2 regions of the Burkholderia sp. MSMB0856 genome follow, and region 1 is predicted to be linked to the other one. Evidence: riboswitches for the same ligand, from Rfam matches in the RefSeq annotation. Region 1 holds a riboswitch; the other holds the start of a gene.

Region 1 (4,693 bases):
GGCATCGACGCCGGGCCCCGCATGCGGTGCGGCAGCGGCAGCGCCCGCGCATGGCGTCGACACGGTCGCGAACGACTGGATCGGCACGCACAACGCCAGCAGCACGACGAGGATGAATTTGCGCCAGTACGACATGGATGCGGAATCAGGCAGACAGTGACCGGATGAACGGGAGCGGCGCCGCGACGACGCGCTCCGGATACAAGACGGCCGCAGCTTATCGCCGCCGGCGTGACGACGACATGGCCGAAACATGACCGAATTTTCATGAAGTACGGCGACGCATCGCACGCACGCTTCATGACAATTCCGTCATCCGGCGGTCATCTTTCGCGCACGCGCTGCGCCGTAAGCTCACGCGTTACACTGACCGGCTGGAATCACGAACGGCCTGCTCCACCATGCGGATACTGATAGTCGAAGACGAACCCAAGATGGCGTCGTACCTCCGCAAGGGGCTGACGGAGGCGAGCTACACGGTCGACGTGGCCGAGAACGGTCAGGACGGGCTGTTCCTCGCGCTGCACGAGGATTTCGATCTCGTCGTGCTCGACGTGATGCTGCCGGAACTGGACGGCTTCGAGGTGCTGCGGCGGTTGCGCGCGCAGAAGCAGACGCCGGTGCTGCTGCTGACGGCCCGGGAGGCGGTCGAGGACAAGGTCACGGGGCTCGAACTGGGCGCCGACGATTACCTGCTGAAACCGTTCGCGTACGCGGAGTTCCTCGCCCGCATCCGTTCGCTGCTGCGGCGCGTGCCGCGCAATTCCCGCGAAATCCTGCAAATCGCCGATCTCGAAGTCGACCTGATCAAACGCCGCGTGCGGCGCGCCGACGCCCGCATCGACCTGACCGCGCAGGAGTTCGCGCTGCTGCAGCTGCTCGCGGAACGCGAGGGCGAGGTGCTGACGCGCACCTTCATCACGTCGCAGATCTGGGACATGAATTTCGACAGCGACACGAACGTCGTCGATGCGGCGATCAAGCGCCTGCGCGCGAAGATCGACAACGCGTACGAGAAGAAGCTGATCCACACGATCCGCGGGATGGGCTACGTGCTCGAGGATCGCGCGTGACAAGCGGCCCCGCGCCCTATTCGCTGCTCCGGCGCCTGACGCTCGCGTTCGCGGTCGTGGCCGCGCTCGTGTTCGCGCTGACCGGCGCATATCTGTATCGCTCACTGTCCGCCGAGTTGACCCGGCGCGACGACATCGAGATCGCCGGCAAGCTCAACCAGTTCCTGCAGCTCGCGCGGGCAAGCGGCTCGACCGCCGCGTTGCGCGCCGATCCAGCCGTCTTCCATGAAGTGCTGCTTTCGCATCCGGGCGTCTATCTCGGCATCTACGACGGCGCGAACCATCCGCTCGTCGAACACACCGACGAAGCCGGCCACACGCTCGCGTCGGTGATCGCGCGGCCGCAGCCGGCCGGTGCAGCGGGCGCGGCGGCCAGCCCGTTCACGTGCTCGCCGCCCGGCATCGGCACGTCGCGCTGCGTCCGTGCGCGCGCCACGCTGCCGTCGGGCGAAACCGTTCAGATCGCGCTGGCGCGCACGGCGGCGGATCGCCAGTCGCTGCTGGAAAGCTATCGCGTCGACATCTGGCTCGCGGCCGCGCTCGGCGCGCTGCTGGTCGGCGCGCTCGGGTACGCGGTCGCGTCCCGTGGCCTGCGTCCGGTCGAGAGCCTCGGCCGGCAGACGTCGCGCATAGAGGCGCACAACCTGACCGCGCGCCTCGATGCACGCGGCGGCCCGATCGAGCTGCGCGAGCTCGCCACGTCGGTCAACCGGATGCTCGACCGGCTCGAGCGCGCGTTCGTGCGGCTGTCGCAGTTTTCGTCCGATCTCGCGCACGACATGCGCACGCCGCTCGCGAACGTGATCAGTTCGTCGCAGGTCACGCTGTCGCGTGCCCGCACCACCGAGGAATACGAAGCGCTGATCGATTCGAATATCGAGGAATGCGAACGGCTTCAGCGGATGATCGAGAACATGCTGTTTCTCGCGCGCACGGACAATGCGCAACAGCATCTGAAGACGGTCGAACTCGACGCGGGCAACGAATTGCGCCGGCTCGCGTCGTATTTCCAGGCGCTGGCCGACGAGACCGGCGTGCGTCTCGACGTGCACGGCGCCGCGCCGGTCGTCGCGGACGCGACGCTGTTCCGGCGCGCCGTCAGCAACCTCGTCTCGAACGCGCTCGAACACGCGGAAGCCGGATCGACGATCGAGCTGGCCGTATCGACCCGGCCCGGCTACGCGGTCGTCGAAGTCACGAACCGCGGCGTCGCGATTCCGCCCGAACAGATCGAGCGGATCTTCGAGCGCTTTTACCGGATCGATTCGTCGCGGCACGGCGCGGCGCGCAACACCGGGCTCGGGCTCGCGATCGTCAAGTCGATCGTCGAACTGCATCGCGGCAAGGTCGAGGTCGCGAGCCGCGACGGACGGACGACCTTCGCGCTGCACTTCCCGGCCCGCGTTTCGTGACATGCGGACGATGCCGCCGCGCGCGCATGCCGATTGCTTCCCACACTGCACGGGCATCCGTCACGACGCGGCTTGACCGCGCGCTTGCCGAAAGCGGCCGGCTCGGCTAGACTGGCCCTCGTCTTTGGGGAGTAGCCTGCTTTCCATCCCCGGAAAGCGAACGCGTCAACACACTCGGCCTGCGGCCGTGGCGCATTCGGCCGAATCGGTCTGGCGAGACCATCGACGCATCGCGTCGTTCCTGGTCGGACGTCGGCAGATGCGTCATGGTTCGTCCACGTCCGACCACGGAGTCCCCATGTTCCTTCCAGCCTTCCCCCAGCATTTCGTTCGCTGCGTCCGTTCCGCCCCTGCCGGCGTGCCTGCCTGCGGAGGTGCCGCATGACGTTGATGCTCGTCGAACTGGCGTTCATGCTGATCGTCATCCTGGTCGCCGCCGAACTCTTCACGAATGCGCTCGAACATCTCGGCGAGCGGCTGAAGATTTCGGAAGGCGTGACCGGTTCGCTGTTCGCCGCCGTCGGCACCGCGCTGCCCGAAACGATGGTGCCGTTGCTCGCGCTCGCGGGCGGCACGTCGAACGCGGCCGTGAACGAGGAAATCGGCGTCGGCGCGATTCTCGGCGCGCCGCTGATGCTCGCGACGCTGACGACCTTCCTGATGACGCTCGCCGTGATCCGCTCACGCGGGCTGACCGGCACGATCGCGCCCGAGCGCACCGGCTTCGTGCGCGACCTGAACTACTTCATCGCCGCCTTCACGCTCGCCACCATCGCGATGTTCGTCCCGCATCACGTGTGGGCGGTCCGCGCGCTGCTCGCCGCGATGCTGGTCGGCATCTACGTGATGTACGTCTTGATGACGTTCCGCGCGTCGACGCAACTCGTCGATGCCGGGCACGGCACCGAGGCGCCGCATGCGATGTTCCTGTCGCGCATCGGGATGCCGACCAACCTGGCGACCATCGCGCTGCAACTCGCGCTCGGCGTCGCGTTGCTGGTCGGCGGTGCGAAGGGCTTCATTCACGGCGTCGAGGGCGTGTCGCACCTGCTCGGAATTTCTGCGCTGCTGCTGTCGCTGATCATCGTGCCGATCGCGACGGAATTGCCGGAAAAGGTCAACAGCGTGCTGTGGATTCGCCGCAAGAAGGACACGCTCGCGTTCGGCAACATCACCGGCGCGATGGTGTTCCAGGGCACGCTGCTGCCGGCGATCGGCATCATGCTGACGCCTTGGGAACCGCGCCCCGAAGTGCTGACCGGCGTGGTCATCACGCTCGCGGCGGCGGTCTGGCTGCGCGTCAATGCGCGTGCGCGCGGGCTCGCGATCTGGGCGTTGCTGGCGAACGGCGCCGGGTACGTCGGCTATCTGTTCGTGACGCTGACGCGCTGAAGGCGCGGATCGGGCGGTCGCCCGACGACGCTCGATGCGGGCGGCCATGCCGCCCGCCTTCCCGCGCTTACGACACCTTCACGAGCTTGACGATCGTCAGCGTGCCGTTGACCTTCTCGATGCGGACCTTCACCTTGTCGCCCGCGTGAACCTCGGTGAGCATGGCCGCATCCTTCGCCTTGAACGCCATCGTCATCGGCGGCATCCCGACGTTCTCGAGCGCGCCGTGCTTCAGCGTGATCTTGCCGCTCGCGAGGTCGATCTTCTTCACCTCGGCATCGGTCAGCACGGCATTCGATTCGGCTGCGGCACCTGCCGACATCTTCATGCCGGACATGTCCATCCCCGACATGTCGCCCGCGGCCAATGCGGGTATGGCGAACGCGCCGGCGGCGAAAACGGCGGCGGCGCTGGCGATCAATTGATTCATCTTCATCGAGATTCTCCGGTTGGGGTGGATGGCACGTTCATGCCGTGAGGAACTGCATCGGAATGCCGCTGACGGCTCGCGCCTCGCGCGCGACGGCGCTGAAGCAGAAGCCATGCGGCGGGAATGACGAACATCGACAGCAAAGGCGCGGTGACCATGCCGCCGACCATCGGCGCAGCGATACGCTGCATCACTTCGGAGCCGGCGCCGTGTCCGACCATGATCGGCACGAGGCCGGCCAGCACGACGGCGACCGTCATCGCCTTCGGCCGCACGCGCAGCACCGCGCCTTCGCGAATCGCGTCGAGCAGCACCGCATCGGTCAGCGGCGCGCCGGCATCCAGGCGGCGCTGCAGCGCGCCCTTCAGGTACAGCAGCATCACGAC
Region 2 (4,693 bases), on a different replicon from region 1:
CGGAGCTGCACATCCATATCGAAGGCTCGCTCGAGCCCGAACTGATTTTCGCGCTCGCGCAGCGCAACGGCGTGAAGCTCGCGTACGAGTCGATCGACGCGCTGCGCGCCGCGTATGCGTTCACCGACCTGCAGTCGTTCCTCGACATCTATTACGCCGGCGCGAGCGTGCTGCTGACCGAGCAGGATTTCTACGACATGACGGCCGCGTACTGCGAACGCGCACTCACCGACAACGTCGTCCACACCGAGCTGTTCTTCGACCCGCAGACGCACACCGAACGCGGCGTGCCGATCGAGACGGTCGTTGCCGGCATCGACCGCGCGCTCGCCGATGCCGAGCAGCGCGGGCTGTCGAGCAAGCTGATCCTGTGTTTCCTGCGCCACCTGTCCGAAGAAGATGCGCTCGCGACGTTCGAATCCGCGTTGCCGCTGTTCGAACGCTATCGCCACCGGCTGATCGGCGTCGGTCTCGATTCGTCCGAGCTCGGCCATCCGCCGACGAAGTTCGCGCGCGTGTTCGAGAAGGCGCGTGCGCTCGGGCTGAAGCTCGTCGCGCATGCGGGCGAGGAAGGTCCGCCCGCCTACATCCACGAAGCGCTCGACGTGCTGAAGGTCGACCGGATCGACCACGGCGTGCGCAGCATCGAGGACGCGGCGCTCGTCGAACGCCTCGCGCGCACGCGCACGGCGCTGACCGTGTGCCCGCTGTCGAACCTGAAGCTGTGCGTGTTCGACGACATGACGAAACACACGCTGAAGGCGCTGCTCGATCGGGGTGTCGCGGTGACGATCAACTCCGACGATCCGGCCTATTTCGGCGGCTACGTGAACGACAACTACTTCGCGACGGTCGACGGGCTGCAACTGACGGACGCCGAAGTGCACGCGGTGATCCGCAACGGCTTCGAGGCGTCGTTCGTCGACGCCGCGCAGCGCGATGCGCTGATCGCGCGTCTCGATTCGTACTGGCAAGCCGCGTGACGGCCGGCATCGAGGTTCGCTAGACAGATGAAACACGTCGACGACATCCGCTTCGTGGCGACCGGCTCGACCCTGCGCCATGCCGGCCGCGTGCGTGCCCCGCGCGCGCGCGCCGACGTCGCGCCCGTCGCCCGCGTGGCGACGGCGTTGTGCGACGTCGCGCGCCGAAGCCTGTCGTGGCGGCTCGTCATGCAGCTCGCCGCCGTGCCGGTCGCACATGCCGCCGCACATGCCGCCACGCTCGCGTGCGCGCTCGCCATCCGCGGCGCCCCGGCCTTCGCGCTTCGCCGCGTCGCGCATGCCCGGGCAGCACCCGCCATGCCGTCGCCCGCGCGGCGCCGACCGCTTTCTTCTGTTCGCCTTACCTTGATGCAGGACCATTCGTCATGACGCAAACCGCTTTCCGTTCCCAACTGCTGACCTTCAACGGCGACCCGGCGCAGTCGAGCCAGGCCGCGAACCACGAGACCGACGGCCTCCTGATCGTCGACGACGGCAAGGTCGTCGCGGCCGGCCCGCATGCGCGGCTCGCCGCGACGCTCGCGCGCGACGCGGTCGTCCATGACCTGCGCGACAAGCTGATCGTGCCCGGCTTCATCGACACGCACATCCACTATCCGCAGACGGACATGATCGCGTCGCCGGCGCCCGGCCTGCTGCCGTGGCTCGACAAGTACACGTTCCCGACCGAGCGCCAGTTCGGCGATCCGGAACATGCGCGCGAGGTCGCCGACTTCTTCGTCGACGAACTGCTCGCCTGCGGCACGACGAGCGCGCTCGTCTACTGCACCGTGCACAAGCAGTCGGCCGACGCGCTGTTCGCGGCAAGCGACGCGCGCGACCTGCGGATGATCGCGGGCAAGGTGCTGATGGACCGGAACTGCCCCGAATTCCTGCGCGACACCGCGCAATCGGGCTATGACGACAGCGCCGAGCTGATCGGCCGCTGGCACGGCAAGGGCCGCCAGATGTACGCGCTGACGCCCCGCTTCGCGCCGACGTCCACCGAGGCGCAGCTCGAGGCATGCGGCGAACTCGCGCGTCGCCATCCGGACGTGTTCGTGCAGAGTCACGTCGCGGAAAACGTCGATGAAGTGAAATGGGTGGCCGAGCTGTTCCCCGGCCACCGCAGCTATCTCGACATCTACGATCGTTACGGACTGCTGCGCCCGCGCGCGGTGTACGGCCACTGCATCCACCTCGACGACGAGGACCGTCGCCGGATGGCCGAGACGCGCACCGTCGTCGCACACTGCCCGACGTCGAACTTCTTCCTCGGCAGCGGGTTGTTCGACTTCGACAAGGCCGGCGAATTCGACGTGCCCGTCACGCTCGCCACCGACGTCGGCGGCGGCACGTCGTTCTCGATGCTGCAGACGATGAACGAGGCGCACAAGGTCGCGCGGCTGTCGGGCCACCACCTGACCGCGACGCGGATGTTCTGGCTCGCGACGGCCGGCGCCGCCCAGGCGCTCGACCTCGCCGACACCGTCGGCACGCTCGCGCCGCGCACCGAAGCCGACTTCGTCGTGCTCGACCCGCAGGCCACGCCGCTGCTCGCGCGCCGCACGAAACGCGCGGAGTCGCTCGAGGAACTGCTGTTCGCGTTCGCACTGCTCGGCGACGACCGCGCCGTGTACCGCACGTATGCGGCCGGCCAGCTCGTGCACGAGCGCGGCGCCGCACGCCGCACCGCCGCCGCGTAACGCGCGCGCTCGCCCATGCCTGCGCCGGCATGCGTCGCGACGCATGCCGGCGCAACCGGATTCGCATCGCGCACGCCACACGGCGTGCTAGAATTCGCCGCTCATTGGGGAGTAGCCGCTCCGCTCGATGCCCCGCGCCAACGGCGCGCATCGTGACGGAGGCGTCCGTCAACAGACTTGGCCTTTCGGCCATGGCGGACGCAGCCACGAAGGCCTGGCGAGACCGATGGTTCACTGCGCGCCGCATCAGGGCCCGGCGCGCGGCGGATCGTCGCTCGCACGCACAACACTGGCCCGTGGAACCCCATACGTGTCCCAAGCCTTCCTGATCTCCACCGGCGCCGTCGCCCTCGCTGAAATCGGCGACAAGACCCAACTGCTGTCCCTCGTGCTGGCCGCGCGCTATCGCAAGCCCGTGCCGATCATTCTTGGCGTGCTCGTCGCGACGCTCGTGAACCACGGCTTCGCGGGCGCACTCGGCGAATGGCTCGGCGCGCTCGTCACGCCGTCGATCATGCGCTGGGCGCTCGCGTTCTCGTTCATCGCGATGGGGCTGTGGATCCTTGTGCCGGACAAGCTCGATGCGGACGAAGCCAATGCCAACCGCTCGCGGCTCGGCGTGTTCGGCGCGACGCTCGTCGCGTTCTTCCTCGCGGAAATGGGCGACAAGACGCAGATCGCGACCGTCGCGCTCGCCGCGCGCTTCCAGGATTACATCGGCGTGGTGGCCGGCACGACTTTCGGGATGATGCTGGCGAACGTGCCCGCCATCCTGCTGGGCGACCGTTTCGCGCACCGCTTGCCGACGAAGCTGGTGCACGGCATCGCGGCCGTGCTGTTCGTCGTGCTCGGCGCGCTGGCGCTGCTGGGCGTCGGGGCGTGACGCGCGCAGGCACGTGGCGCGGCCGGGCGGCCGCGCCGGTGTCGATACCGCATTACTTCGCGACCGCCGCCCCCGATGCCGGCACGGCCGGCACCGCACGCTCGTTGGCGGCCGGCGCGGCCGGGCCGCCGCGCTTGTCGACCGGCAACCGCACCGTGCGGATCGCGCCGTTCGCCAACGGGAAATCGGCGAGCGCGCTGCGCGCGAGGAACGGCATCGCATACAGCAGCGCACCGTTATCGCCGGTGGTGCGCGCGGTCACGTTGTAGACTTCCTTGCCGGTCGCGCGCTCGGTGATCCGGATGCCGAGCGTGTAGTCGAAGACCTGATAGGTCTGCGCGACGTAGCCGGCCGGCATCGGCCCCCAGGGCCCCCACGGGCCCCACGGCCCGCCCCGCCAGTACGGCCCCGGCCCCATGAACCACGGGTCGTAGTAAACCGGCTGCGGCACCGTCACCAGATCGCTGCCGACCCCGTAGGCCAGCCCGATCAGATAGCGGGCCTGCGCAGCCGGCACCTGCCTGAATGCATACGCGGACAGCTCGTTCGCGACGATCGGCTCGTAAGTCGATTGCTCGATGCTGTGCTTCTGCGCATCCGTGCGCGTGAAGGCGTACGTGCGTGTCGCGTCGCTGCCGCTCCAGTCGGAGAAGGCCGTGACCTGCGTCGTCACATAGCTCGTGCAGCCCGTCAGCAGCGCCACGCACAGCACCGCCGCCCAGCCCGCACTCCGTTGAATCCATTCATGTTTCATGTCGATCCTCGTCGCTCCGTCATCCGTTCGTCGCACCGCGCGAACCGCACGGGATGCCGATAATACGCGGACAGCCAAAACCGGTAAAAAGTTCGCCCGGCACGCAGCCGCCAGCCTTTGTACAATGGCCCGGTTCGCCCGGCCCGCGCCGCGGGCCCGATCCCCATTCCACCGATCTCGACGACCATGTCCGACAACGCATCCTCCACTGTGATCCGCCGCGCCGACTATACGCCGCCGGCCTTCCTCATCGATTCCGTCGCGCTCGAATTCGATCTCGCGCCGGCCCGCACGATCGTCAGGAATACGATGCGCGTGCGCCGCAATCCGGACGCGGCGCCGACGCCGCATCTGGAGCTGCTGGGCG

What was found. Region 1 has a riboswitch for manganese ahead of WS87_RS18490 (sodium:calcium antiporter). Riboswitches for the same ligand answer to the same signal wherever they lie in the genome.
Region 2: linked by a shared signal. The riboswitch ahead of WS87_RS13040 (TMEM165/GDT1 family protein) and the one ahead of WS87_RS18490 (sodium:calcium antiporter) in region 1 are both predicted to bind manganese.

What each region holds. Positions count from the first base shown of each region.
Region 1 is NZ_CP013428.1:198,130-202,822, reverse strand. Features, by position in the region: gene WS87_RS18505 (hypothetical protein) at 1-135, opposite strand, end outside; gene WS87_RS18500 (heavy metal response regulator transcription factor) at 402-1,073, shown strand; gene WS87_RS18495 (heavy metal sensor histidine kinase) at 1,070-2,485, shown strand; yybP-ykoY riboswitch at 2,600-2,775, shown strand; gene WS87_RS18490 (sodium:calcium antiporter) at 2,867-3,877, shown strand; gene WS87_RS18485 (copper-binding protein) at 3,945-4,313, opposite strand; gene WS87_RS18480 (efflux RND transporter permease subunit) at 4,310-4,693, opposite strand, start outside.
Region 2 is NZ_CP013427.1:2,534,704-2,539,396, forward strand. Features, by position in the region: gene WS87_RS13020 (adenosine deaminase) at 1-983, shown strand, start outside; gene WS87_RS13025 (hypothetical protein) at 1,011-1,373, shown strand; gene guaD (guanine deaminase) at 1,370-2,689, shown strand; yybP-ykoY riboswitch at 2,784-2,908, shown strand; gene WS87_RS13040 (TMEM165/GDT1 family protein) at 3,000-3,572, shown strand; gene WS87_RS13045 (DUF4136 domain-containing protein) at 3,625-4,326, opposite strand; gene pepN (aminopeptidase N) at 4,513-4,693, shown strand, end outside.